4 regions of the Rhizobium sp. NLR8a genome follow, and region 1 is predicted to be linked to each of the others. Evidence: riboswitches for the same ligand, from Rfam matches in the RefSeq annotation. Region 1 holds a riboswitch; each other region holds the start of a gene.
What was found. Region 1 has a riboswitch for thiamine pyrophosphate ahead of thiC (phosphomethylpyrimidine synthase ThiC). Riboswitches for the same ligand answer to the same signal wherever they lie in the genome.
Positions count from the first base shown of each region.

Region 1 (7,081 bases):
CTCGCGCTGGAGGCAGAACGAATATTCGCTAAAATCGCCGAAGAAGCATCGAATTGCGAGGCTTGCAAAATCGTGCGCAAATTCAGCATTCGCACTCACCCTTTACGAATGGAAATAACGGCGTCGGAACTTCGCCCCGCCTTTATGGAAAGCCTCGCGAGACTGCTCGGCGCTATGTCTCACGCAGGCACGGCGACGAGCTTGGCGGAGGCCGCGTTGTTGGACCATCTTAATCTTGAGAAGGTTGCCATCCCGAAGATGGTACAAAAAGTGAACGCGCGTCAACCAACAGGTTTTTCTAGTCAGTGAAAAGGTTTGTGATAACGGGCGCAATGCGCCGTTGTCGCATGACCGGTGCTCTTCCGACGCCAAATGGCGACCTTCTCCATGGCAACCGCCATCAACACATGCGCTCGATCGAGATTTTTGGGGCGATGAGGAGGTGGTGGCGCGCGTAGATGCAAACTTAGGTGCTTTTTTTGAGAGAGCGATGCACGCTGGATACCAAGGCCCAAACGCAGAGAAAGCGCTTGCACAGATCCAGCTAAGATTGGAGGCTGCGCTTAACTATCCCCCCGCGCAGGCCCGAGTTGCGCGATATATCCTTGAAAACCCCGAAGAGGCTGTTCACCAGTCTCTTCGGGGCCTCAGCGCCGCGTCTCGAAGTGGCCAGGCAACAATTTTCCGCCTGTGCCGTGAACTGGGCTTCAGAGGATTCAAAGAGTTCAAGCTTGCGCTTGCAACTGAGAACGGAGAGCGTAAAGCGAACTTGACTGGCGGCCCAAATCGAACCCAGAGCTTGCTGGAGGAAGCGGTTTGGCCGATTTCGCGTTCTGTATTGAGCACAGGAGAGATGTTGCGGCCGGAGGTGCTATCTTCAACTGCATCTCGTCTTGCGAGAGCGCGGCAAGTTAACATCTATGGTTCCGGCGACTCCGGACCTTCCGCTGATGTGCTGTTCCATCGGTTGAGTCGGGCCGGTATAAATGCTCGTATTTTCGCAAATGTTGGCTATGCGCACGAGGCAGCGGAAACAATGAGCAAAGTAGATGCGGCCATCGGCGTCTCACAATCAGGCGCATCACGTGACACTGTCGAATTCCTGCAGAAAGCCCATAGCGTTGGGGCATTCTCGTTGGCGATCACTTGTTGTCCGAAATCCAGAATCACGAAGCTATCGGACGTCGTCCTTAAAATGGCGCGTCTGCCGCATTCCGTGCTCAGCGCAAGAACGACCAGCACGGCGTGCATGGTCTTCTTAGCCGAGGCGCTGGCGATCTCCATTTCCGAAGCCAACGGCTGCCAAGCTCAAACGTGATCGTCTCTCCGTCGAATGTCAATCAGCAACGAACACTGTTTCCAACTGCCGGATGGCCTGCCGGGCATTTCGTTCGGCAACTTGCTGATAAAGCAGGTCGTGGATGACTTGCACAGGGACTTGCCAGGCCCGGAGAATTTCGTCACTCTTTCGCCGGTTCCAGGTTGTCAAAGGCTTTCAAAGGCGCGCGCCTCTGCACGACACGACGCTGCTTAATGGAGTCCGCGAAACACTGATGCTGCTGGACGATCCAAAACTGGACTGGCCAAGGTGGAAAGGCAGATGCGGTGCAAGGAGTGTTGTTGCCGCTTGCGACAACACGATCGAACGAACGCCGTCGATCAAATCGCCCGTTTTCACCTGGACAACGGCACCCGGCCTGACCAACTGCTATAGCTCTCGGCGACAATTGGGTCCTTCTCCTCGTTCGGCATTGGATTTAACCGTAAGCTCTGAAATCGACATATGTCCAAGTCCTCTTTCGAGGTTGAACATCAACGATCAAGCGATGATCCGGAAAGTGGGATCAAAGGACAGCGCTTACATCTTTCTGACTGGCCGCGGGGCTCCTTGCAGCGGATACAGCTTCCCCATGCCCAGTTTCGGTGGATGCCGGTACGTCCAGGCACTCTCAACAAGCATGTGTCAAACTCGTCCATTACGAGCCGTCGTAATCGCGAATCGTCTTACGGTCTCTCCCGTGGATCGCTCGCCAGGATCGAGACTGAGATAGCCCATCAATTGGCGGGCTTTCAATCGGGTCACGTCCCCGACTTCCATGGCGAAGGTGACGTCTCGACCTGATCGCCGTGCTATCCCTGCCCTCGAGAAGGGCAGGAATGCTCTGGGAGTCGCTTCTGCAAATCAGGCCGGATCGACGATGTAGACCTCACCATCACAGACAATGGTCGGCGAAGCCGCTCTTTACGCACCTTCGCTGGGCGTCTCCCTGCTCAAGCGACGCTCGCAGGCAAGAAGGTATCCGAGGCCCGCATCGAAAAGATCCTTTCGATCCGCGGCAAGGGTGTTGGTATCCTCGTCGATAGCGGCCGCGACCAGCATCTGACCGACACACAGCTCGCTGTCACCGTTATCGGGTTCCGCGGACATCACCAGGTCGTCCGCGTAGATGAGGGCGGCGGGCTGGTCGATCTGGAGGAGGATGTAAAGTTTGTGATCCCACCATTGACGCTCCAGTGCCCGATGTGCCGCGAACGCTTCGTTGAAAGCCTCAATCATGCCGCGGCGATCGCCGGCTTTCGCTTTGGTATTGATGATATCCTTCAGAGCGAAACCTTCGCGGACCTTGTTGTTCTCCAGCGCAGACCGGTGTTGCTTGGCGTGCTCATCAAGATCCCATTCGCCCGACTGGATCCTCGGAAGGATATCATCCATCGATACCGGATCGCCGGTCCATGCGAGCCGCCCAGTCCCATCGACGATGAAAGCTGCCGGGACGCCGCTCGTGTAGGATGCCTTGAACCAGTGGTTCGCGACCCAGCCGCCGTCCTGTTCGTGTCCGTTCTCGACCGGCCCGTCCGAGGCAACTATGTAGTCCATTTCGTCGCCCTTTTCCGCGACGATTTCCGCCACTTTTCCCTCGTCGCCGTTGATGGCGACGCCGACGATCTTCACGTCGGGAAAAGTCTTTTGCAGCTGCGTAAGATGCGGGATCGTGTTGATGCACGGCCCGCACCATGTGGACCAGCCCACGATCACATAGACGGTGCCTGCATCGAAGGTGTCGATCCCTTGTCCCTTGAAAACCGTTCCGAGCCGCAGCTCCGGGGCAAGATCGCCGATCAGCAGTTCTTTCGCGTTCATGGGTATATTCCTTTGCATTTGGTGGGAGCGTGCCGGCGCCGTGAGGCGGACCGGCCTGTTTCGCGGATGTTGTCATCTTCTGGATACAGGTACAGTCGTTCAAGGGCTGCAACAGCGCTCGCCCTTACTAGTGGCAACTCAAAGGGGCTCTCATTAGCTTCCATGAGAAAAGCCAGATCGCTCGACTGGATCAAGTTTCGCATCGCGTCGGCGAGGTCCTGTTTGACCCGATGCTCTTTTGGGACATAGGGGCATTATTGCCCTTGCGGTGTCGGAGCCTACCTCCTGGACCACAGCCTCCGAGTTCTCCCTGCGGCGGCCCTCGAATATTTCAGCATTGTCATACCTCCTTCATAAGCAGACGTTCTACATCGATTACTTCTGGGGCAAGGGGTTCAGAGAATATATCTCAAAATGTATAAAATAATCGTAACGCGTAAGGCCGCAATACATTGATATTACTACCGTTTCCGAACAAACATCCCGGAAATATATTAACAAATATACCGGTATATTTTCTAGTCTTGTAGCTTTGACTGGCTCGTTAACCTTGGATACTGACATGCGATGACGGGCTACGGCCGAGCGCGACCCAAACTTCCGCCGCCATCGTTTTCCGCCGAGATCATCGCTATGCTGTGTGGCTCTATTTGCCTCTCGGTTGTGAATGGTCGAGGACTTGCTGGCGGCACGCGGGATTATTGTCGCATCAGACAGTCCTGCTTTGGGCAGAGAAATTCGGGCGGGCCTTTGCCAGCGAGTTCCACCGGCGCTCAGCGGGTCGGCTGGGTGACAAGTGGCAACTCTACGAGGCCGTCGTTTTCACCGGGAGGCAATCTTGTGCTACTCGGTGCGGGATTTCGACATTTGCCTGGCCCCCAACGATCTGAAGAAGATCGATGAGGTGTGCCGCGAAGTCGGCATGGTGTTCCAGCATTTCAACCTCTTCCCGCACCTGCGATCCTGGAAAAGCACGCTGGCGCCGATCTGGGTCCCAAGACCCCGAAGGAGCAGGCGGAAGACGTCGCCATCCACCTCCTCAAACGTGTCAAGATCCACGAGCAGTCCAACAACTATCCGGGCCAACTCAGCAGCAGCGCGTGGCGATCGCCCGCTCGCTCTGCATGAACCCGCGCGTCATGCTATTCGACGAGCCGACCTCGGTGCTCGATCCGGAAATGACCAAGGAAGTGCTCGACACGATGGTCGGCCTGGCCGAAGAAGGCATGACCATGATCGGCGTTACACACGAAAATGGCTTTGCCCGCCAGGTCGCCAACCGGGTGATCCTCTTGGACCGGGGCGAGATCGTCGAGCAGAACTCGCCTGCAGAGTTCTTCGACAACCCCCAGCACGAGCGCACCCGATTGTTCCTCAGCCGGATCCTGCGTTGATGACAAGTCTGGGCCGTCAAGATCCGAGACACTCCGGCGTCCATTCCCGCGCAGCAGCTTTGCGATTTTCTGATCGAAACCGTCCATGCCATTTTGGTCCTGACACTGTTCAGTTTGTAAAAAATACAATCAGGACATGCCAAAACACCTTGGTCAAAGCTACACGGACAAAGTACTAGACTTTCCAGTTCCGGGCCTGCTTTCTAATTGGCGCTTCGGTATCTCGTACAATCGGCGAACTGCTCGGAGTAAATCGGCTGCCACTGCATGCGACAAGGGTGTTTGTCTTGTGGAAGCGTGCCGGCCGGACGATTGCCCTTGTCCGTCGTTTGATCGCGGGCTCCGCACACGATAGCCTGTGTGTAACCTGACCCTACACCATCGCAGATTGTCGCTTGACAGTCCCCTCGGCAAGCCTCTACCCTTTTTGCATTCACCAGGGGGGTCCCGGCAAGGGGCTGAGATACTGCTATCGCGCGCAGTGACCCGTTGAACCTGATCCAGTTCATACTGGCGTAGGGACGGTGCAAGCGCTCGAAGCAGTGGATTCACGCGTCGAATCCGTGCCGGCGTCTTTTCATCATTCCGGCTGAGGACTGGGTCTCCAATCGAAAACTTGGAGCCTCAAACCATGAATATCGCCGCAAAGAATATCACCCCATCCGTCACCACCGGCCCCTTGCCGGCATCCAGGAAGATCTACATTCGGGGGGACGTCCATCCCGAAATTTGCGTGCCGATGCGCGAAATCAGCCTGCATCCGACATCAGGCGAGCCGCCCGTTGTCGTCTACGACTCCTCCGGCCCCTATACGATCGACGGCGCCGAGATCCGTATCGAACAGGGGCTGCCCTCACTGCGACGCGACTGGGTTCTCGCCCGCGGCGACGTCGAGGCCTATCAGGGCCGCCATGTCCGTCCCGAAGACAACGGCTTTGCCAGCGGCGAAAGGCTGACGCCTGAATTCCCCGCGCTACGCCAGCCGCTGCGCGCAAAGGACGGCAAGGCCGTCACCCAGTTCGCCTATGCGCGCGCCGGTATCATCACGCCGGAAATGGAGTTCATCGCCATCCGCGAAAATCTCGGCCGCAAAGCGAGGGCCGAAGCCATGGTCCGCAGCGGCGAGAGCTTCGGCGCCCATATTCCCGACCATGTGACGGCGGAATTCGTCCGGCAGGAAGTGGCGGCGGGTCGGGCGATCATCCCCGCCAACATCAACCATCCGGAAGCCGAACCGATGATCATCGGCCGCAATTTTCTGGTGAAGATCAACGCCAATATCGGCAACTCCGCCGTCACCTCATCGATGGCGGAGGAGGTTGAGAAGATGGTCTGGGCGGCCCGCTGGGGCGCCGATACCGTCATGGATCTCTCCACCGGCCGCAACATCCACAACATCCGCGAATGGATCATCCGCAATTCGCCGGTGCCGATCGGTACCGTGCCGCTCTATCAGGCGCTGGAGAAGGTCGAGGGCATTGCCGAGAACCTGACCTGGGAGGTGTATCGCGACACGTTGATCGAACAGGCCGAACAGGGCGTCGACTATTTCACCATCCATGCCGGCGTGCGGCTTCACTATATCCCGCTCACCGTCAACCGCGTCACCGGCATTGTCTCGCGCGGCGGTTCGATCATGGCGAAGTGGTGTCTCCATCATCACCGCGAAAGCTTCCTCTACGAGCATTTCGAGGATATCTGCGACATCTGCCGTGCCTATGACGTCTCCTTCTCGCTCGGCGATGGCCTGCGCCCCGGCTCGATCGCTGACGCGAATGATGTGGCGCAGTTCGCCGAACTGGAAACACTGGGAGAGCTGACCAAGATCGCATGGGCGAAAGACTGCCAGGTGATGATCGAGGGCCCCGGCCATGTGCCGATGCACAAGATCAAGGAGAACATGGACAAGCAGCTCGAAGTCTGCGGCGAGGCACCCTTCTACACGCTCGGGCCGCTGACGACGGATATCGCACCCGGCTACGACCACATCACCTCTGGCATCGGCGCTGCGATGATCGGCTGGTTCGGCACCGCTATGCTCTGCTACGTCACGCCGAAGGAACATCTCGGGCTTCCCGATCGCAACGACGTCAAGACCGGCGTCATCACCTACAAGATCGCCGCCCACGCCGCCGATCTCGCCAAGGGGCATCCGGCCGCACAACTGCGCGATGACGCGCTCTCCCGCGCCCGTTTCGAATTCCGCTGGGAGGATCAGTTCAACCTCTCGCTGGACCCCGAAACCGCCCGCAGCTTCCACGACGAGACGCTGCCGAAGGAGGCGCACAAGGTCGCGCATTTCTGCTCCATGTGCGGCCCGAAATTCTGCTCCATGCGCATCTCGCACGATATCCGCGCCGAAGCACAGAAGGAAGGTCTGGATGCGATGGCAGCACGTTATCGCGAGGGCGGCGGCCTTTATATTCCGGTAGAAACCCTGCAGCAAACGAGCGAATGAGATGCGTGTGCTTGTCAAAGGGGCCGGCGTTGCCGGCCTGACGGTGGCGCATGAACTGCACGCTCGAGATGCCGAGGTCACCGTGCT
Region 1 is NZ_JABDWI010000001.1:445,415-452,495, forward strand. Features, by position in the region: gene HJC04_RS02035 (GntR family transcriptional regulator) at 1-309, shown strand, start outside; gene HJC04_RS02040 (MurR/RpiR family transcriptional regulator) at 446-1,318, shown strand; gene HJC04_RS02045 (malonyl-CoA decarboxylase domain-containing protein) at 1,334-1,534, shown strand; partial or broken gene HJC04_RS02050 (transposase) at 1,862-2,110, opposite strand; gene HJC04_RS02055 (TlpA disulfide reductase family protein) at 2,243-3,142, opposite strand; partial or broken gene HJC04_RS32175 (IS6 family transposase) at 3,726-3,972, shown strand; partial or broken gene HJC04_RS02060 (amino acid ABC transporter ATP-binding protein) at 4,023-4,536, shown strand; TPP riboswitch at 4,965-5,076, shown strand; gene thiC (phosphomethylpyrimidine synthase ThiC) at 5,168-6,994, shown strand; gene thiO (glycine oxidase ThiO) at 6,996-7,081, shown strand, end outside.

Region 2 (7,081 bases), on a different contig from region 1:
CGAGTCGCCTTTGGCGAGTTCGGCGGCCAGCGCGCTGGACAGCGTGCAGCCGGTGCCGTGGGTATTCTTGGTCGGCACGCGTCGCGCCTCGAACCAGTGCAGGCCGTCGGCAGTGGCAAGCACGTCGGGGCTTTCGTCACCGTCGAGGTGTCCGCCCTTGACCAGCACGGCGGCCGGACCAAGGGCGCGCAGCCGCTCGGCCTGGGCGGCCATCTCGGCCCGGTTTGTCGCGACCGGCTGGTGCAGAAGTGCGGCGGCTTCCGGCAGGTTCGGGGTGAGAAGCGTGGCAAGTGGCAGCAGCCGCCTGGTCAGCACGTCGACCGCTTCAGGTGCGAGCAGGGCGGCGCCCCCCTTGGCGATCATCACCGGGTCGAGAACGACGGGGATGCCACGCCGGTGCGCGAGGGCTGCGGCAACAGCCTCGGCGATGCCGGCATTGGCGATCATGCCGATCTTGACGGCGTCGACGCGCACATCGGCAAAGACGGCATCGACCTGGTCGGCGACGAATTGCGGCGGCACCAGATGCACGCCGCTCACCCCTTGCGTGTTCTGCGCCGTCAGCGCGGTCAGCACCGCCATGCCGTAGACGCCGCGGGCGGAAAAGGCCTTGAGATCGGCCTGGATGCCGGCACCGCCCGAGGGATCGGAGCCGGCGATGGAGAGAACGTTGCGGATCATGGGCGGACCTTTCGGATTTCTGCGGCGATGCGGCGCGTGGCCGCCTCGGGGTCCGGCGTGCCGGCGATGGCTGAGACGACGGCAAGCCCATTGGCGCCTGCGGCAAATACCTCGGCCACGTGGTTCGCCTTGAGGCCGCCGATGGCGACTGACGGCACCGGCGAAGCCTTCACCAGCCTTGCCAGACCGTCAAAGCCGATCGGCTGCTTGTGGTCGGCCTTGGTCGGCGTCGCAAAGACCGGTCCGACGCCGGCATAATCGACGAGACCGGGATCGACGGCGCTAGCAAGCGGCGCGGTCTCGACCGAGAGGCCGAGGATCATCCCGGGGCCGATCATCGTCCGTGCCGTGCGCGCGTCCATGTCTTCCTGGCCGATATGTAGGCCGTCGGCACTTATGGCGATCGCCGCCTCGACATCGTCGTTGACGATGAGCAGGGCGCCGGTTCCCGCAAGCGCTTGTTTCAAGGCTCGGCCGGTCTCGATCATTCTGGTCGTGCCCGCATGTTTGTCGCGCAGTTGCACCATCGTGGCGCCGCCGGCAACGGCAAGGCGCGCGGTCTCGACCATGCCGATCCCGGCGCAGAGTTCGGGGTCGAGGACGAGATAGAGCGAAAGGTCGAAAACCTTCATACGGCCGAAATCCTTGCCCGGGCATCGAGCGTTTCGGCGTCCAGGGCTGACAGCGCATCGAGGAAACGCCAAGCGAAGGAGCCGGGGCCGGCCGCCCCGAGGGCGGCATCCTCGCCCGCGACGGAGAAGGTCGCAAGGGCCGCAACTGTCGCCCCGAACGTATCCTCAGGGGCGGTCGCGGCAAAGGCGCCGATCAGGCAGGTGAGCGAGCAGCCGAGTGCGGTGACCTGCGGCATCAGGACCGATCCGCCTTTGATGCGCACGGCTCTTTCACCATCGGTGACGAAATCGGCCGCACCGGTGACGGCGACCACCGCCCGCTGCCGCTCGGCGAGCCGCCGCGCCGAGCCTTCCGCCTGCTCGACCGGGTCGCGGCTGTCGACGCCCTGGCCGCGGCTCTCTCCGCCGGCAAGGGCGATGATCTCGGAAGCATTGCCGCGGATGATCGTCGGCTTCAGCGCCAGGAGATCGGCGACCGCTCCGCGGCGGAAGGCCGTCGCGTAATGCGCGACCGGATCGAGGACCCATGGTTTGCCGGCTGCGTTGGCGGCCCTCGCCGCCGTCTGCATGCCTTCGATCCATTGCGTCGAAAGCGTGCCGATGTTGATGGTCAATGCATTCGCGATGCCGGCGAATTCGCCGGCTTCTTCAGCGGCGTGCACCATGGCGGGCGAGGCGCCCGACGCAAGCAGAACATTGGCCGCGATGTTCATGGCGACATAATTGGTGATGCACTGGACGAGCGGCGGCTTTTCGCGCATCGCCTTCAGCATGGCTCCCGACGTGATCTTGTTTTGCATGGCGCCCCTTTCAGGCGGGGGCGGGCACGGGGCAATTCGTGCGGGCGAAACCGCGACCCCGAGCGACTCCCTCCGCCGGCATTATCCGGTTCAGGTTCGAAGGGTGCTTCTCAGCCCGTCTGTCGACGGGCGCCCCTGTCTCTCATCGCGCTCTTTTTCGCAGAGAACGGGGCGGATGTCATCTCGAAAATGAGGGTTCGGTACTCTCCTTGCGGCTGCGCTTTAGGCGTGAACGTTGCTGCTCAGGAATGCAATCCCGATCGCATCCTATCCGGCTAACTCAAATCGTGAAGATCCGTCGTAATCGCCGGCCCGATCGAAAACTCCGAAAACCGCACCCTCAACCCGCTGCGCTCCGGCGTGCAGGCCGCCGGCCCGACTTCATAGCGGTCGGCAGCCGGGAAGGGCGCTAGCCGCAGCAGCGGCCAGCGGCTGCCGTCGCGGGAGGCCTGGATGCGCATGGCGCCGCCTGCGACGGTGACGCGGATGTGGAAATCTTCGAGTTCCTCGAAGGGCTGGGACACCGACCAGTCGGATCTGCCGTCGGTGACGACGGCGCTGAGGAAGGCTTCGCCGTCGGTGAATTCGACGCCTGACTTCACCCAGCGTGTTTCGTCGAGGCGCACCATCAGGCCGGCCTGATCGTAGAGGGTGCGGAATTCGCCCTGGATGCGGATCTCGGCGGTGAAGCTGTCACCGGTGGGAAAAGCGAGGAAATGGCCGTTGTCGCGGGTGAAGCCGTAATAGGTTTCGCACCAAAAATCGGTTTTCTCGTCGGTCGTCAGGGTGAGGCTGGTTTCGTCTGCGCGCCAGCTGGCCGGCTCGTTCAGCCACTTTCCTTTGTTGAAATCGATGCTCATCCCGTTCTCCCGTTCTGTTGAAGCCTGACCGCAGGCGACCACCTGACTTTGGCATATCATGCCGCTTTCATGCAGCGCAGACAGCCGCAGATGAAGATGGTGCTTTTTCGGCGTCGCGCTATCCGCGGCTGCATAATCCGTCGCCCGCGCTTGACAGGATCGATCCAGTTCTTATTCTGTTACAAAAAGATGAATTGCATAATAATGGAACTAAACGGGAGCCATCACATGAAAACACTGGTCGCATTCCTGCTCGGTACCGCGCTCGTCGCCCTGCCGTCCGCCCTGCTTGCCCAGGAAAAGGGCGGCGTCATCAATGTCGCGACGATCGGCGAGCCGCCGACGCTCGATCCGATGTCGTCGACGGCTGATCTTGTCGGCATCGTCACCCAGCATATTTTCGAAACGCTCTACACCTTCGACAAGAGTTGGAACGTCACGCCGCTGCTGGCCGAAAGCCTGCCGGAGATCAGCGCCGACGGCAAAACCTATACGATCAAGCTGAGGACCGGCATCAAGTTCCACGACAATACAGACATGACGTCCGAGGATGTTGTCGCCTCGCTTGGCCGCTGGACGAAGATCGCCTCGCGCGGCAAGCAGGTGGCGGGCTTCATCGGCAAGATCGCCGCGACCGATCCTTCGACCGTCACCATCACCCTGAAGCAGCCCTATGCGCCGCTGACCTCGTTGCTCGCCTTCAACAATTCGGCGGCGATCATCATCCCTTCCGAAAAGCAGGACGAACCGATGAAGGAATTCATTGGCACCGGCCCCTATATGCTGAAGGAGCGCAAGGCCGACCAATATATCCAGCTCGTCCGCTTCGACGGCTATAAGTCACGCGAGGGCGACGGCAATGGTTACGGCGGCGCCCGCCATCAATATCTCGATGAAATCCGCTTCGTGCCGGTGCCGGATCCGAACACCCGCGTCGAGGCCGCCATTTCGGGCCAATATGATTATGTCGACTCGATCGCGGTCGAATCCTACGACAAGCTGAAGGCGTCGACTGCCTCGCAGCCGGTCATGCTGAAGCCCTTCGGTTATCCGGTCTTCGTCTTCAATACGAAGGAAGGTGTGGCTGCCAATGTCGAGGTCCGCAAGGCGATCCGCCAAGCGCTCAGCATGGAAGACATGCTGGCGGCAGCCTTCGGCAGCAAGGATTTTTATGCGCTCGACGGCGCCATCTACCCCAAGACCTTTGCCTGGTCGACGGATGCCGGCGTCGAGGGCGCCTATAATGTCGCCGATCCGGAAGGGGCGGCGGCTGCCGCCAAGAAAGCGGGTTACAACGGCGAGCCGATCCGCATCCTGACCAGCCGTCAATACGAGTTCCATTACAAGATGGCGCAGGTCGCCGCCGAATATCTGAAGCTTGCCGGCTTCACCGTCGATATGCAGGTGGTGGACTGGGCGACGCTGACGCAGCGCCGCACCGATCCGAAGCTCTGGGATATCTATATCACCCACAGCCCCTTCCTGCCGGAGCCGGCCCTCATCGGCTCGCTCTCGACCAGTTCGCCGGGCTGGTGGGACACGCCAGCCCGCAAGGCCGCCGTCGATGCCTTCACCTCCGAGGTCGACCCGAAGAAGCGCGTGGCGCTCTGGGCCGATGTTCAGAAGGCGGTTTATACCGACGCGCCCTTCATGAAGATCGGCGATTTCAACGCCGTCTCGGCGAAGTCGGTCAAGCTCGAAGGAGTCGATCCGGCTCCCTGGCCGTATTTCTGGAACGCTTCGATCAAGAAGTGAGCATCACCGCCGGCACCGGTCCTTCGGGACCGGTACCGGTCATCTTTTCTGCCGCATCTGCAAGGGCTTGAAGGCCGGCATTCATGATCCGCTACATCCTCCAGCGCCTGTTCGGCATGATCGTCGTGATGTTTCTCGTCGTCACGATCGTCTTCGTCATCGTGCGTGTGACGCCGGGAGATCCGGCCGCCGTTATGCTCGGGCCGGATGCGACGCCGCAGGATATTGCCGATCTCCGAACCCGGCTCGGCCTCGATCAATCGCTCGGGTTGCAATATGTCTATTATATCGGCCAGTTGCTGAAGGGTGATCTCGGCCAGTCGATCTTCCTGAACATGCCCGTCACATCGGCCCTCATCGACCGGGCCGAGCCGACCTTCTTCCTGACGCTGTTTTCGCTTGCCATTGCCAGCGCCATCGCCCTGCCGATCGGCATCTATGCCGCCTATCGGCGCGGTTCCTTCATTGACCAGGCGGCAACGACGCTCGCCATGTTCGCCGCCAGCATTCCGAGCTTCTGGCTCGGGCTCATTCTCATGCAGTTCTTCGCCGTGCGGTTCAATCTCTTCCCGGTCTCGGGATATGGCGGCCCGGGCTCGACCTTCATCGACCGGATGTATCACCTGACCCTGCCGGCCTTTGCGCTTGGCATCGTCTCCTCGGCGTTGATCCTGCGCTTCACCCGCGCCTCGATGCTCGATGTGCTCGGCGACGATTATATCCGCACGGCCCGCGCCAAGGGCTTGATCGAGCGCAAGGTCATCCTCAAGCACGCGTTGAGGAATGCGCTGATCCCAATCCTGACGGTGCTCGGCCTGACGGCGGCGGTGCTGATTTCGGGCGCTGTTGTCACCGAAACAGTCTTCGGCCTGCCGGGTGTCGGCAATCTCGTCGTTTCGGCGGTGTTGCGCCGCGATTATCCCGTCATCCAAGGGGCGCTGCTCGTCATCGCCGCGCTCTATGTGCTGATCAATTTTGCGATCGACATGCTCTACCTGCTGGTCGATCCGAGGGTGCGCTACTGATGGCCGATATCGCAATCAAACCAGCCGAAAGCGAAGGCGGCAAATTCGTCCGCCGCCTGATGAAGCGCAGGACGGTGGCCTTCGGCCTGCTGATCCTGGCGATCTTCGTGCTGCTGGCGGCCTTCGCGCCTGTAGTCGCGCCCTATTCGCCGTCGAAGCTTTCCATCGTCAACCGACTGAAGCCGCCGAGCGGCACCTTCTTCTTCGGCACTGACGAGTTCGGTCGCGACGTCTTCTCGCGCACGATCTTCGCGGGCCGCCTGTCGCTGTTCGTCGGGGCTGCGGTCGTCGCGCTTTCGGCCGCAATTGGCGTCACGCTCGGCCTGCTCGCCGGCTTCTTCCAGAAGCTCGATACGCCGATAGCCCGGCTGATCGACGCGATGATGGCTTTCCCCGATATTCTGCTGGCGATCGCGCTGGTCGCCGCCCTCGGCCCGTCATTGACGACCGTCATCATCGCGTTGTCGATCGTCTATGCGCCGCGCCTTGCCCGCATCGTGCGAGCCTCGACGCTCGTTATTCGCGAGCTGCCCTATGTCGAGGCGGCGAGGGCGCTCGGGATTTCGACCTTCCACATCATGACGCGGCATGTGCTGCGCAATCTGCTGTCGCCGATCCTGGTGCAGGGCACATTCCTCTTCGCCAGCGCCATGCTTGCCGAGGCCGGCCTGTCCTTTCTCGGCCTCGGCGTCAGCCCCGAGATCCCAACCTGGGGAACGATGATCGCCGCCGGCCGGCAATATATCGGCCAGGCCGACTGGATGACGCTTTTCCCCGGCGTCGCGATCGTTCTCTCGGTGCTGTCGCTGCAGATGGTCGGCGACGGCCTGAGGGACATGCTCGACCCGAGACTTCGCAAGGACCTTTGATCCGTCGACCAGCGGTCGGCCAATCCAAATTCGCCAATCGAAATTCGCATGACAGGAGTTCGCGTGAATCAGTTCCCCGCCGCAGCCGGCAAGGTCGAGAATTCGCCTTACCAACGGTTAGCCGCTCTTGGCATAACGCTGCCGCCGCCGCCACCGCCGATTGCCAATTTCGTGACGCATGTGGTGGAAGGCAGCATGCTCTATCTATCCGGCCAGGGGCCGCGCGAAGCCGATGGCTTCCTGCATGCCGGCAAGGTCGGCGGCGGCGTCGGTGTCGACGAGGCGTACCGGCATGCGCGGCTGACCGGCATCAACCTGCTTGCCGTCATGCATGAGGCGCTCGGCGATCTCTCGCGCGTCAGGCGGGTGGTCAAGCTGCTCGGCATGGTCAACGCCGTACCCGAGTTCGAGGACCATCCGAGCGTCATCAACGGCTGTTCCGACCTGTTGATCGCGGTC
Region 2 is NZ_JABDWI010000002.1:420,862-427,942, forward strand. Features, by position in the region: gene thiD (bifunctional hydroxymethylpyrimidine kinase/phosphomethylpyrimidine kinase) at 1-681, opposite strand, end outside; gene thiE (thiamine phosphate synthase) at 678-1,313, opposite strand; gene thiM (hydroxyethylthiazole kinase) at 1,310-2,113, opposite strand; TPP riboswitch at 2,164-2,260, opposite strand; gene HJC04_RS05265 (DUF1349 domain-containing protein) at 2,389-2,973, opposite strand; gene HJC04_RS05270 (ABC transporter substrate-binding protein) at 3,202-4,728, shown strand; gene HJC04_RS05275 (ABC transporter permease) at 4,812-5,753, shown strand; gene HJC04_RS05280 (ABC transporter permease) at 5,753-6,622, shown strand; gene HJC04_RS05285 (RidA family protein) at 6,671-7,081, shown strand, end outside.
Region 2: another riboswitch for thiamine pyrophosphate. It lies ahead of thiM (hydroxyethylthiazole kinase); the one in region 1 lies ahead of thiC (phosphomethylpyrimidine synthase ThiC).

Region 3 (7,081 bases), on a different contig from region 1:
TCGGCGGCGCGGCCGAAATGCTTTTCGTTGGCAAGGGCGATGAAAAATTCCAGCTTGTCGATCATCCGGTCTCCCGATCCGGCGCGAAATCATCCGGATCAGCCTATCTTCGACGCAGCAACCGTGCTCCGCAAGGGCGGGTGCTAATTGTTTTCTGCAGGAAAAAGATCGAACAGCGATTCGAGGAAGGCAAGCACGCTCGTATTGCCGATACGGTAATAGACGAGCCTGCCCTGACGGCGCGTATTGACAAGGCCTTCGAGCCTCAAACGCGCGAGCTGCTGCGAGACCATCGCCTGCTGAATGCCGAGGATATTTTCGATTTCACCCACCGTCCGCTCCTCGGTCGCGAGTATGCAAAGAATTAGAAGTCGGGTCTGGTGCGCCAGCGCCTTCAGCAGATCGCTCGCCTCACGAGCGTTTCCAGCGAGTTTGTGCAATTCCTGACCGGACATTCCCGGCTCGGGCTTGGGCAATGGCATTCGACATCTCGGAAGGGAAGCGAAAAGGCAGATCAGCCCAATAGCATATTCGCACACGCGAATTTGCCAAAAGTGATCAAATGTCAAAAAAGGTCTAACTAAATCAGCAGATAAGCTGGCCGCCATTGATCTCGAGGACCTGGCCGGTAATGTATCCGGAGAGGGAGGGTGCCGCCAGGAACAGATAGGCCGGAGCGCAATCCTCCGCTGTGCCCAGCCGCTGCAAGGGAATAGACTTTCTCGTCTGCTCCAGCTTTTCGCGGGAAGAATAGCGCTCATGGAAATCCGTCTCGATCGTTCCGGGCGAGACACAATTGACGCGGATGCCATCCGGCGCAAGCTCGCGGGCAAGCGCCTTGGAATAGGTTGAAATGAAGGCTTTCGAGGCGGAATAGATCGAAGAACCGGGGCTGCCGCCGGTCAGCGCGGAAATTGAAACGGTGTTGACGATGGCAGCGCCTTCCGCCGCCTTCAATGCCGGTAGCAACGCACGCGTCAGCGCCACCACCGACGTCTGGTTCAAACGCACGATCGCCTCATAATCTGCGTCGGTCAGTGTGGCAGCCGGAAAACGGCCGAGCATGGTGCCGGCGTTATTGACGAGCACATGCACCTTGTCGAAGAAGGCGAGCGCATTTTCGGCAAATTGCGCAGCGCCGCCAACGGCGGTGAAATCGGCGTGCAGCAACAGCGCCCGTCTTTCGGATTCAGCCGTCAGCAGAAAATCCGGCAGCTCGCGTCCCGGTTTGCGCCCGATATGGACGATCACCTTTGCGCCGCAGTCCAAGAACTGCCGGGCCACTTCGAGGCCGATGCCCCGCCCGGCGCCGGTCACGATGACATTGCGATTCTCGAATAGTCTCGGATGGAACACGAAGCCGTCCTCCTCGCGGACAATGCCGCCTGTTGCGCCATTCGCCCTTAACATATGAGCGCGCCGGCCGAAAGAAAGGCGGCATCATCTTTCCGCCAGAGGCTAGAGCTTTTCCCTGAAAGCTCATATGTCGATTTCGGTCTCCAGCAGCCGTGCGCCTGGCCCCTCCTCGCCGAGCCGATCGAAGGGATTGCGCAACGGACAGCTTTCGATCGACAGGCAGCCGCAGCCGATGCAGCCGGTCAGGCGGTCTCGCAGCAGGCTCAGCCGCCTGATTCGCGCGTCGAGTTCATCCTTCCAGCGCGCCGACAGCGTCTGCCAGTCGGCAACCGTCGGCGTGCGTCCCTGCGGCAGGGAGGCAAATGCCGTCTGGATTTCCGAAAGCGGTATGCCAACACGTTGCGCCACCTTGATGATGCCGAGCCGGCGAAGCACATCGCGTCCGTATCGCCGCTGATTGCCGCGCGTGCGGATACTCGAAATCAGCCCCTTGGCTTCGTAGAAATGCAGTGCCGAGACGGCAAGACCACTGCGTTGCGCCACTTCGCCGACTGTCAGAAGCCTGCCGAGCGGCGTCGCAGAAATCCTATTCATCGCCCATTGACCTCAATATTAGTTGAGGTTTTATAACCCCTGCTCCCCCGGCCGTAAAGCGCGAGGGCGCAGGAAGGAGCGACAGCGAGATCATCCGGTCGATACGAAGCTGAAATGATGGCATCGGCGCTTGTCCGCCCTGGTACCGATCGCCCCTGCCGATATAGCCGCCCGAGAGGCGAGCGCTCGGGTTCCGTTCCCGGCAGGTACGGAACCTCGGAAAACACCCGGACAGGACCTCGTCCGGGTGTTTTTTCATCTGCGCCCCGTCCCGGCCGGCCGGACGGGTTTGTAATTTTGCGGTTGCGGCAACAAAACCCCGATGATAGTTTTCGCCGAATGACAGGGGAGCTCTGTATCGCCGGGGCTGAGATGCGAGGCGCAAGCCTCCGGACCCTTCTAAGCTGATCTGGGTAATGCCAGCGGAGCGAGGTCCAAATGTGTTCCGGCGCGCAAGTGTCACTCTACCCGACGTCCGGCAATTCCGCCGGCATCCCTCTCGATGCCGTCAAGGCAACCGCCCCCAATCGCGGTAGGCTGCGCATCGAGACCGATGTCCTCGACAGGTTTGCGCTAACGGCCAGACGAAAGCCTGAAATCGAACGCCGATGACATCGCCACGACCATCGGATTCGCGCCTTGCGACGCTCTGTCTCGCCGTGTACCGGGCAATGCCCGCCTTGCTCGCAGGCTTTGCCTTTCTGGCGGCATGGGAACTCTATGTGGATCTTTCCGGCATCAAACCGTCCATTCTGCCGGCGCCTTCGCGTATTCTTATCCAGGGCTGGCTGAACCGAGAGGGGCTGATATCAAACACCTGGCCGACGCTCGGCGCGACACTCGGCGGCTTCGCCCTGTCGCTCGCCTTCGCCTTCGCCTCTTCGATCCTGATGGATTTCATGCCCTTCATGCGTCGGGCACTGCTGCCGATCTTCATCGCCAGCCAGACTCTGCCGCTGGTGGCGATCGCACCCCTCGTCGTTCTCTGGTTCGGTTTCGGCCTTTTGCCGAAGATATTGCTGGTGGCGCTCGTCACTTTCTTTCCGCTGCTCGTTGCCCTGCTTCAGGGTTATGAGGCGACCGATCGCGACATCGCCGAGCTCTTGAATTCGATGAAGGCGAGTCGCTGGCGCATTTTCCGCCTGGCGCGGCTTCCCTCGTCGCTGCCCTATTTCTTCGCCGGCCTTCGAATTTCGATCACCTATGCCGTCGTCGGCGCGATCTTTGCCGAATATGCCGGCGCTGCAAGCGGCCTCGGCATTTATATCCTCAACGCCAAGAACAATTTCCGTCCCGATCTCGTGCTCGCCGCCGTGATCGTCAGCGCTGTGTTGACGCTCTGCCTCTTCGCGCTGACGGTGGTTATCCAGCGTTTCGTCATGCCCTGGCAGCCATCCAAGGAACGGCGCCGATGACCGGTCAGATGCTTGAGCTGCGCAACATCTCGAAGTCCTTCGACGGCATGAAGGTCCTGGACGACATTTCGCTCGCGGTCGCAAACGGCGAGTTCGTCTCGATCGTTGGCCCATCCGGCTCGGGAAAATCGACCGTGCTGAGACTGCTGACTCAGGCGCTGCGGCCGGATTCCGGCAACATGCTTTTCAACGGTGCGGCGCTGGAACAGACGCCGCATTCCTTTGCCTTCATGCCGCAACGCGATGCGCTGATGCCCTGGCGCCGGATCATCGACAATGCCGTGCTCGGCCTGGAAGTGAGGGGCATGAATCGGCGGGCCGCCCGCGCCGCTGTCGCGCCCCTCTTCGAGCGGTTTGGCCTGGCCGGCTTCGAGCATCACTACCCCGCCTCTCTTTCCGGCGGCATGCGCCAGCGTGCTGCACTGCTGCGCACCGTCATCCAGAAGCAGGACATGCTGCTGCTCGACGAGCCCTTCGGCGCGCTCGATGCGCTGACTCGCATCCAGATCCAGGAGTGGCTGCAAGACATGTGGACCGAACATCGCTGGACGGCGCTGCTGATCACCCACGATGTTCGCGAGGCCGTTTTCCTCTCCGACCGGATCTACGTGCTGTCTGCCCGCCCGGCCCGCGTCATCCGCGAATTCCGCGTTTCCCTGCCCCGCCCGAGAAGCATCGCTGATCTCGGTTCGCCCGCGGCCCAGGCAATCGAGACTGAAATCCTGCAAACCCTGCTTCATCCGCAAGAACAGGATGATTTCAGGCCGGTCGGCCTGCAATCTGAATCCTGTTCCAATTTAAAGAGTTAGAGCACGATGTCGTCCGAAAACCGCTCACACTTTTCGGGATCCTGCTCTAATAGACCTGAGGAGGTCACCATGCTGCTTCTCACCCGTCGACAGACGATCCTCGCCGCTATCGCAACAAGCCTCGCCGGCCGCGCCGCCTTCGCTCAATCGGCGCCCGCAAAGGTTCGTATCGCGCTCGACTGGACGCCCAACACCAACCACATCGGCATCTATGTCGCCAAGGCGAAAGGCTTCTACACGGCCGCCGGCCTCGATGTTGAGATTCTGCCCTTTACCGACACCAGCGCCGGCACGCTGGTGTCGAACGGGGTCGCCGACTTCGGCATCAGCAGCGAGATCGAGGCTCTCACGCAGCGCGCTGGCGGCGGTGACGTGAAGATGGTCTACGGCGTCGTCCAGACGGAAACCGCACGCCTGATCTTCAAGGGCGGGCGCGACGACATCAAGAGTCCCAGAGATCTCGACGGCAAGACCTATGGCGGCTTCGGCGGCACCTGGGAAAGCGCGCTGGTCTCAGCGATGATCCGCAATGACGGCGGCAAGGGCGACGTCAAGACCGTCACCCTTGGCACCTCCGCCTATGAGGCGCTGGACAATGGCTCGATTGACTTCACGCTGGAGATCTACACCTGGGAAGGCATCGCCGCCGAGCTGGAGAAGCGGAAGATCAGCCGCTTCCACTATTCCGATTACGGCATTCCCGACGAGCAGACGACGGTCATCGTTTCCAGCGACGCCTATCTCTCGGCCAGTCGAGAACACGCCCGCGCCTTCATCCAGGCCACACGTCAAGGCTATGTCTACTCCATCGACCATCCCGACGAAGCCTGCGAACTGCTGATATCGGGAAGCAACGGCGCACTGATGAACACGGAACTGGTAAAGGCTTCCCAGAAGGCATTGATCGAAGGCCATTTCCTGAGATCCGAGGCCGGCGTGATCGGCACCCTTGACCCGGCAAAGGCCGATGCCATCGGCGGCTTCCTGCTTGAGAACGGCATCCTGGTTGATGCGAATGGCGTCGTGCTCAGGGAGAAGCCGGACTTTTCCACCTATTACACCAACGAACTCCTCGGCTGATCCCGACCCGCCCTTGCCGACGCGGCCTTCCGCGGCAATGCTTTGAGCTTGGGCGGTTTGAGCCGAATCGAGCGGGGCGGGAACGACATGCGAGCACAGGACAGACTGGTCGGAGCCGACTTTCTGCGCGCGATGGCGTGCTTGTTGGTGCTCGCGCATCATCTCGCGCTCCGGCTGGATATGCGCAGAATTCCGGATGAATTGGCGCCGACGGCCAACGTCCTCCGCTTCGGCAATTTCGGCGTCGCCATCTTCTTCGTGCTCAGCGGCTTTCTGCTTGCCCGCCCTTTCTGGCACGCTCTCGACGCCGGCGGCGCCATGCCGAGCCTCGGGCACTACGCCATCCGCAGGTTGGCGCGCATCACTCCGGGCTTCTGGTTCGCCGCCAGCGTCGGCTTTATCCTCAGCCTGACGCTGCTTGCCCTGCCGCTGACGCCGGAGCTCGTCGTCCGCTATGTCTCGGGACTGCTGTTCATGAGCCAGTGGCATTGGCGCACGTTCTTTCCCGTCGAAGCCGATGGGCCGCTCTGGTCCATTCCCTTCGAGGTCACCAGCTATGTGCTCCTGCCGGCCGCCTTTTTCCTGCTGTTTCGCTTGCCCCTGCTGCGGCGACGTCCGTTCTTCGCCCGCGCCGTATGGCTCTGCGTCATTGCCGTCGTCCTTCTTGCCCATCTGGTAATCCTGAGGCTCTTTGCGCTCGACGATATTGGGCGCGGCTGGGCATATGGCCTGCAGGGCGGGGCGAAGGAATGGATGCCCAACTATAATCCGATCGGTTTCTTTGCCGTCTTCGCGCTCGGTGCCTTTGCCGCCGGCATCGAAGTGATGTTGTCCGCAAGGCGCTCTTCCTGGTTCGACGCCGCGGCACTCCTGGCCCTTTCGGTTGCCGCTTACCGCCTCCTCATATCACCTGGCGGCTCGGCCGAAGGTTACGGCTGGCTTGACATCCCCTATGGATTTCCAGTCTTTCCACTGGCGGTCGCAACAGCGCTCGTTTCGCTCAGCCGTGCCCAGGGCCTGGGCAGGCTGCTTGATAACGCTCCTGTCCGCTACGTCGCCAATATCTCCTTCGGCATTTACATCTGGCAGGAGATCATCCTGACATTGATCCAGAGACTCGACCCCGGCTCGTTCGGGGCCTCCTCGGAGAACGTGGTCACCGGTTGGCTGCAATCCTGCACACTGACGGCGGCGCTCGTTTTTCTGGTGGCAAGCCTCAGTTATTATCTGTTGGAACGACCGGTAATCGATTTCGGCAATCACCTCACATCGCGCCGCCTGATCGGGCTACTCCTTTAGAAGTATAATTTCGAACGCCACTCAACTAGAGGCATTAAGGTTAACGCGAAATACTCCCATTTTTGGCGTCTTTATGCTTACCGATTTCTTCTTTATAACGATGACAAACCATACGTAAGCATGTATCTGTCTCCCCGCAGTTCAGTATCGCATCTAAACTTCTGGGCTTTGAGTAATGAATGCTTTTACTTCGAAGATAAGTTCACGCTTCGATTCGTCTCAGCGTCAGAACAAAATCCGGACTCTGGTTGTAGCGAACTCCAACATTCGCCAGCCGGACAGCTTTTCTGGTGTCGAAGGCAAGGCGGCTCTGCGATTGGCCGTAAAGCGGCTGATCGACATCGTCATCGCGGCCAGCGCTCTCCTCGTGCTGGCGCCGCTTTTCCTGGCAATCGCTATTTTCATCAAACTCGACGATGGCGGCCCCGTATTCTTCCGTCAGATCCGTTGGGGCCTGAACGGCCGAAAGATCACCGTCTTCAAGTTCCGCTCGATGCACACCGACGCTTGCGATCCCAGCGGCATCCA
Region 3 is NZ_JABDWI010000005.1:20,011-27,091, forward strand. Features, by position in the region: gene HJC04_RS10545 (LysR family transcriptional regulator) at 1-65, opposite strand, end outside; gene HJC04_RS10550 (helix-turn-helix transcriptional regulator) at 144-482, opposite strand; gene HJC04_RS10555 (SDR family NAD(P)-dependent oxidoreductase) at 586-1,356, opposite strand; gene soxR (redox-sensitive transcriptional activator SoxR) at 1,480-1,950, opposite strand; TPP riboswitch at 2,286-2,398, shown strand; partial or broken gene HJC04_RS32085 (HMP/thiamine-binding protein) at 2,389-2,505, shown strand; gene HJC04_RS10565 (ABC transporter permease) at 2,559-3,365, shown strand; gene HJC04_RS10570 (ABC transporter ATP-binding protein) at 3,362-4,174, shown strand; gene HJC04_RS10575 (ABC transporter substrate-binding protein) at 4,244-5,254, shown strand; partial or broken gene HJC04_RS10580 (acyltransferase family protein) at 5,342-6,561, shown strand; gene HJC04_RS10585 (sugar transferase) at 6,729-7,081, shown strand, end outside.
Region 3: another riboswitch for thiamine pyrophosphate. It lies ahead of HJC04_RS32085 (HMP/thiamine-binding protein); the one in region 1 lies ahead of thiC (phosphomethylpyrimidine synthase ThiC).

Region 4 (7,081 bases), on a different contig from region 1:
CCGAGGCGATTACAGGGCAGGGCGGCAAGCGCGCCCTGATCCTTTCGACCCCGCACCAGAAAGCCGACGCTCAGCGCATCGCTGCTTCCCTCGGCCCGCTTGCGGCGGGACTATTCGACGGTGCTGTCATGCACACGCCGGTCGATGTGACCGAGCGCGCGATCGCGGCATACGAGAAGGCCGGTGCCGATTGCGTGGTCGCGATCGGCGGTGGATCGACGATCGGTCTCGGCAAGGCCATCGCCTATCGCAACGACGCACCACAGATCGTGGTGGCGACGACCTATGCTGGATCGGAGGTTACACCGATCCTCGGCCAGACGGAGAACGGACAGAAGACCACGGTCCGCGGCCCCGGCATCCTGCCTGAGGTGGTGATCTACGATCCTGAATTGACATTGGGATTGCCGGTCAACATCAGCGTCAGCAGCGGGCTCAATGCCATGGCGCATGCGGTCGAAGGGCTCTATGCGCAAGATCGCAATCCCATTTCGTCGATGATGGCGGTCGAGGGCTTGCGCGCGCTGAAGCAGGCTTTGCCGCAAATCGTCAATGCCCCGAGGGACATCGAACCCCGAAGCGAAGCGCTTTACGGCTCCTGGCTGTGCGGCACGGTGCTCGGAGCCGTTGGAATGGCCCTGCATCACAAGCTTTGCCATACGCTGGGCGGCAGCTTCGATCTGCCGCATGCAGAAACCCATGCGGTCATTCTGCCCCATTCCGCTGCCTACAACGCCGCAGCCGCAACGGATGCGCTCAAGCCCGCTGCCGATCTTTTCGGCGGCTCGCTGGGCAGCGGTCTTTATGATTTTGCCGCTTCGATCGGTGCCCCGATGGCGCTGCGGGATCTGGGTATGAAGGAAGCCGATCTGGATCATGCGGCAGAACTTGCCGCTGGGAATCCCTACTGGAACCCGCGCCCGATCGAAGGAAAAGCGATCCGGGCTTTGCTGCAGAGCGCCTGGGAGGGCGCACGGCCGCGTTAACGCATTAGGAGGAGGCCAGGTGCCTGAATATTTCAGCGAAGAGAGATCCGCGGAAGCCGTCAATTCGCGGATGGGGCCGGACATCAATCCACGTCTGGCCGAAGTCATGGCGTCGCTTGTCAAGCATTTGCATGCCTTTGCCAAGGATATAAGCCTGACCCAGGAGGAATGGGAGCTGGCCATAGGCTTCCTGACCCGCACCGGTCATCGCTGTCATGACCAGCGACAGGAATTCATCCTGCTCAGCGATACGCTGGGTTTCTCGATGCTGGTGGATGCGATCAACAACCGGCGTCCGCCGGGCGCCACGGAAAATACCGTGTTTGGACCGTTTCACATCGAAGGGGCGCCCGTCCGCCAGATGGGCGAAAACATCTCGCTCGACGGCAAGGGTGAGACTTGCCTCTTCATCGGGCGAGTGCTGGATCTCGATGGTCATCCGATCGAGGGAGCCCGGATCGACGTATGGTCGGATAATGCCGATGGCTTCTACGACGTCCAGCAGCCGGATATCCAGCCGAAATGGAACAACCGGGGCATTTTCATCACCGGTGCAGATGGCGCCTATAGCTTCGTCGGCATCAAGCCGGTCTCCTATCCGATCCCGGATGACGGTCCGGTCGGCCAGATGCTGGCCTCGCTCGGTCGCCATCCCTACCGTCCCGCCCATACCCATTACCTGATCACGGCTCCAGGTTATCAGAAGCTCGTAACCCACACTTTTGTCGGCAACGATCCCTATCTGGAATCCGATACGGTGTTTGGTGTCAAAAACAGCCTGGTCGCGCCTTTCGAGCGTATCGATCGTCCGACGGTCTGGCGCTCCGATTTCGATTTCGTGCTGACGCCGATCTGGAATAAACAATGATCGTTGTCCGCTATGCCGTATGCGACCCCGGCAAGGCGGCCGAACGTTCCCGATTGATCGAGGAACACAAGGCCTATCTGCGCGGCGCGACGATCCGCATCATGCTTTCCGGCCCGTCTGCACCGCCGGCCGAGGGCAGGGCTTCTACCGCCGTCGTAATTGCGGAAGTCGAAACGCTGGCCGAGTTCGAGGCGTTCAGCGCGGGAGATCCCTTCGTTGGCTCCGGCGTGTACACGAGCGTCGATCTATTCGAATGGCGGCCCACTTTCGGAATTCTGCGCGAGAGTTTCCGACCGGCGTTTTAGGCAGGAAGAAAAATGGGCCGGCATGACCGGCCCATCCACAATCAATGTTATTCGGCCGGCGCTGGCACCACAGCCGGGGCACCCTGTCGTCCAAGCCGATCGGCGACCAGCATCGACAGCATCATTTCCACCAGGCCGTTGGCGCCGCCCTTGTCGCCGCCGGCACCGGCGACCTGGATCTGCGGCACGAGCGGCAGCTTGCCGTTTTCGATCGCTTCGGCAAAGCGCATCAGCACCTGCGAGTGGAGCTGATAGTCCGGACCGCCGAAGGCCGCGACCTTCTTCTCGGTCGCCTCGGCTTCCGCCAGACCGACGGCGCGTACCTTCTGGGCATCGGCAAGGCCGGTCGCCTTGATACGCTCGGCATCTGCAAGTGCGATCGCCTTGATCCGGTCGGCTTCGCCGAGGCCGGCCAGGCGCACCTTCTCGGCCTCTGCCTTGGCGGTGACCTGAATGGTTTCGGCCTGCTGGCGGGTGCGGGCGAGCTGCGCCTTGCCTTCGTTCTCGCTGATCTCGATGGTGAGCGCCGACGTCGTGATCTTGGCCTGCTGTTCGGCCAGTGCTTCTTTCTCGCGCAATGTGCGCTCCTGGATCGCCGCCGCTTCCTGCAACTTATAAGTCTCGACCTTCTCGACGGCGATCTGGCGTTCGCGCAGCTGGATGAGGATCTGCTCGATGCTGTTCTGGCCATTACTGGCGCGAGGCGTACCGATCAGCACCTCCTGCAGCTCGAGGCTATACGACGAAAACTTCTCCCGCATTTCGTCACCGGATCTGCGCTGGATTTCGCTGCGTTCCTGCAGCAGTTCGATCAAGGTCTTGGTCTGAGCGATATTCTTGAAGTAGGCCGAGACCATCGGATCGAGTGTCTGTTCGACCAGCCGTTTGATGTCCCCGAAACGCTGCACGACGAGCGGCGCCTTCATATAGTCGATATGCACGACGACCGAGAGTGGCAGCACCGGTTCGAACGCATCCCTGGTGATCAGCGACACTTCTGAAAGGTTTTCGTCCAGCCGGTGCTCGCCGAACTGTTCCTTCGTCCATTTGAGCACGAAGTTTGTGGTCGGCACGATGATGATATTGCCGGCATAGGTGTTGAACGCATATTTGCCCGGCAGAAGCGGCGTCGACCAGACACCGCGTGCGCCCGTCTCGACCAGTTCGCCGTGGCGATAAGACTGACCTGAAATATCCGCGCTTCGCCGGCCGGTATAGGAGACGACGACACCCACCGTGCCGACGTCGATGATCGTCTTTTCCACGAGTTCGACGGTCGCGAAGATGCGGTTGAGGAAATAGCTGCCGTCGGCAAGCACCTGCAATTGCCGGCCGCGATAACCGCCGGCATTGAGAAACTTCTCCGGATCCTGGAAATTATTGTGGAAGTTCGGATCCTTCGGGTTGTTGGCAACGGTCGGCGCGATGATCTCGCCATCCGGCAGCGCCGGACCGTCATGGATGGTGACGATCCCGATCAGGTCCTCGGCGTCGTGGATGAGGACGGGCTCGAAGCCATTCCGCTCAGTGATCAAAGTGGACATGTCGGAAAACAGTCTTTGTTCCGACGCGTTCAGGTTGACTGCATAAGTTGATTGCGCGGTCAACACGATGAACTGCGCGAGATTGATGGCATATGTGCCTTCGCGCAGGATCTTGCGTTGCGGCCCCTTCTGGCCGCCCTTGGTGAGAAAGCTGCGCACATCCTGAAAATCATCGGCATCGATATTCGAGGCCAGCGTCTGGGTCGGCGGCAACGGCTCGCCGTCACGGGCGAAGACATAGCCGATCTGGCCCTGCGGAATGGTCACGAGGTTGGCGCGATGCATCGAATACTGGAACGGCATGAAGAAATGCAGACCGCCGCGCACGACATCCGGCTGAAAGCCGGCCTCGCCATAGAGCGCGATGAAGCCATTGTCGACGGAGCCGCGAAAGCTCCACAGCTTTTCGAGGATGCCGAGCCTGTCGTTGGGGATATAGCGGATTACTCCGCTCCACCGGAACAGCATGGCCAGTATGATGAGGGTCACAGCGATTTCGATCGCCTTCCATCCCATCGGGCTAAGGTATTGGAGGGTTTCCATCTTTTCTCTCGCATAGGCGCACGGGTTCGTCCACCCGATGACCGCCCGGTTGGCGTTGGTTGATATGACGGGGAAATGGCGCGCCTTTTTGCTCGACGCGCTAAGAACCTGTCGAACGCTTAAGGCTGCTGATTGTCAGGGAGAATGACCGCGAGTCCCGCTGGGGGACGGCGGGTCGTGAGTGGTCTCACATCGGTGTTGCCTTGCTAGACATAACGATAGAGGAAGTAAGGACAACAGCTATCGGTGTAAAGATATTCAATGCTGAAATCGGATAAGTACTTCCAGTGATTTTGCTATTTCGAACATTCAATTCAGCTGAATAAATATTGCCGCTTGACTTACATACCGGGCCGTTGAGCCGGGGTCTGGAAAATTGCGTTGGCAGGCCCTCTGCAAGGTCAGGCACGCTCGCTATCCACGTCTTGTCTGCTGTTGGTGTGGCGCATTTCTTGTACAGTCGGGTCGATACACCGATCCCCGCTTATCTAAGCCGCAAGTTTCCGAGATCGGCTGACGGTAGTCCTTTGGCGAGAGCCGTAGCTCGCGTGAGGACGCGGAATGATGTCTGCCGCGGACTCAAAGCCGGCGGATGAGAACGCGTGAGGGTCGGCTTGACATCAGGGCCACTCCGGTCTTTGATGCCGAGCATTCACCAGGGGTGTCCCGGCAAGGGGCTGAGATTCTGCTGAACAATACGGCTTTGCCTGTTGTGGCGCAGTGACCCGTTGAACCTGATCCAGTTCATACTGGCGTAGGGACGGTGCGGACGCTGCGGCTGTCGGGCGGATTTCGCTTTGTTGCTTGAGGCGTCTTTTCATCATTCCAACTCTGGAACTGGGTCTCCAAACGTCAAACCTTGGAGCCTCACCCATGAATATTGTTGCACCCAAGCTTACTCCGGTCGTCACCACCGGCCCGCTTCCGGGCTCGACCAAGATCGCCAAGCCCGGAACGCTCTATCCGGATCTGCGCGTGCCGATGCGCGAAATCAGCCTTCACCCGACCTCGGGCGAACCGCCGGTAACGGTCTATGACTCCTCCGGCCCCTATACCGACCCGACACATACGGTCTCGATCGACGCCGGGCTCCCGCGTTTGCGCGAGAGCTGGATCAGGGCGCGGGGCGACGTCGAAGCCTATGAAGGCCGTGTGGTGAAGCCTGAAGACAATGGTTTTGCCACAGGCGAACGGCTGACGCCGGAATTCCCCCTTCGCAGCACGCCGCTGAAGGCAAAGGCCGGCCGCGCCGTCACCCAGCTCGCCTATGCGCGTGCCGGCATCGTCACGCCGGAAATGGAGTTCATCGCCATCCGCGAAAACCTTGGCCGGCAGGCCACGAAGGAGACGCTCGCTCGCGACGGCGAGAGCTTTGGCGCTGACGTTCCCGATTTCGTGACGGCCGAATTCGTGCGGCAGGAAGTGGCAGCCGGCCGGGCGATCATTCCAGCCAACATCAACCATCCGGAGGCCGAACCGATGATCATCGGCCGGAATTTCCTGGTGAAGATCAACGCCAATATCGGCAACTCGGCCGTTACCTCGTCGATGGCGGAAGAGGTGGAGAAGATGGTCTGGGCAATCCGCTGGGGTGCCGACACGGTCATGGACCTTTCCACCGGCCGCAACATTCACAACATCCGGGAATGGATCATCCGCAATTCGCCGGTTCCGATCGGAACGGTGCCGCTCTACCAGGCGCTGGAAAAGGTGAACGGCATAGCCGAGGATCTCACGTGGGAAGTCTATCGCGATACGCTGATTGAACAGGCCGAGCAGGGGGTCGATTATTTCACCATTCATGCGGGCGTGCGGCTTGCCTATATCCCGCTCACCGTCAATCGTGTCACCGGCATCGTCTCACGCGGCGGTTCGATCATGGCCAAGTGGTGTCTGCATCACCACAAGGAGAGCTTCCTCTATGAGCATTTCGAGGAAATCTGCGACATCTGCCGCGCCTATGACGTATCCTTCTCGCTTGGAGATGGTCTTCGCCCCGGCTCGATCGCCGATGCCAACGACGCCGCGCAATTTGCCGAGCTTGAAACCCTCGGCGAACTGACCAAGATCGCCTGGGCCAGGGATTGCCAGGTGATGATCGAAGGCCCCGGCCACGTGCCGATGCACAAGATCAAGGAGAATATGGACAAGCAGCTCAAGGTCTGCGGCGAGGCTCCCTTCTATACGCTCGGACCGCTGACGACCGATATCGCCCCCGGCTACGATCACATCACCTCCGGCATCGGAGCCGCAATGATCGGCTGGTTCGGAACGGCGATGCTCTGCTACGTCACGCCGAAGGAGCATCTGGGCCTGCCCGACCGCAGCGACGTCAAGACCGGTGTCATCACCTACAAGATTGCCGCGCATGCCGCCGACCTTGCCAAGGGCCATCCGGCCGCCCGCATCCGTGACGATGCACTGTCGCGGGCGCGCTTCGAATTTCGCTGGGAAGACCAGTTCAACCTCTCGCTCGACCCGGATACGGCGCGTTCCTTCCATGACGAGACCCTGCCGAAAGAGGCGCACAAGGTAGCGCATTTCTGTTCGATGTGCGGCCCGAAATTCTGTTCCATGCGCATTTCCCACGACATTCGCGCCGAAGCTCAGAAAGAAGGACTGGAAGCGATGGCTGCCAGGTATCGTGATGGCGGCGATCTCTACATGCCGGTCGCCGAGGCCGCGAAAACGCCTGCCGGAGAATGACGATGCATATTCTCGTCAAGGGGGCCGGCGTTGCCGGCCTCACCGTTGCCTGGCAGCTCTATCGACATGGTTTCCGGGTCAGCGTCGCTGATCAAGCCGACCGGATCGGTGCAGGCGCTTCCGGCTTTG
Region 4 is NZ_JABDWI010000016.1:1,845-8,925, reverse strand. Features, by position in the region: gene HJC04_RS26735 (maleylacetate reductase) at 1-986, shown strand, start outside; gene HJC04_RS26730 (dioxygenase) at 1,006-1,854, shown strand; gene HJC04_RS26725 (YciI family protein) at 1,851-2,159, shown strand; gene HJC04_RS26720 (SPFH domain-containing protein) at 2,207-4,246, opposite strand; TPP riboswitch at 4,894-5,025, shown strand; gene thiC (phosphomethylpyrimidine synthase ThiC) at 5,120-6,952, shown strand; gene thiO (glycine oxidase ThiO) at 6,955-7,081, shown strand, end outside.
Region 4: another riboswitch for thiamine pyrophosphate. It lies ahead of thiC (phosphomethylpyrimidine synthase ThiC); the one in region 1 lies ahead of thiC (phosphomethylpyrimidine synthase ThiC).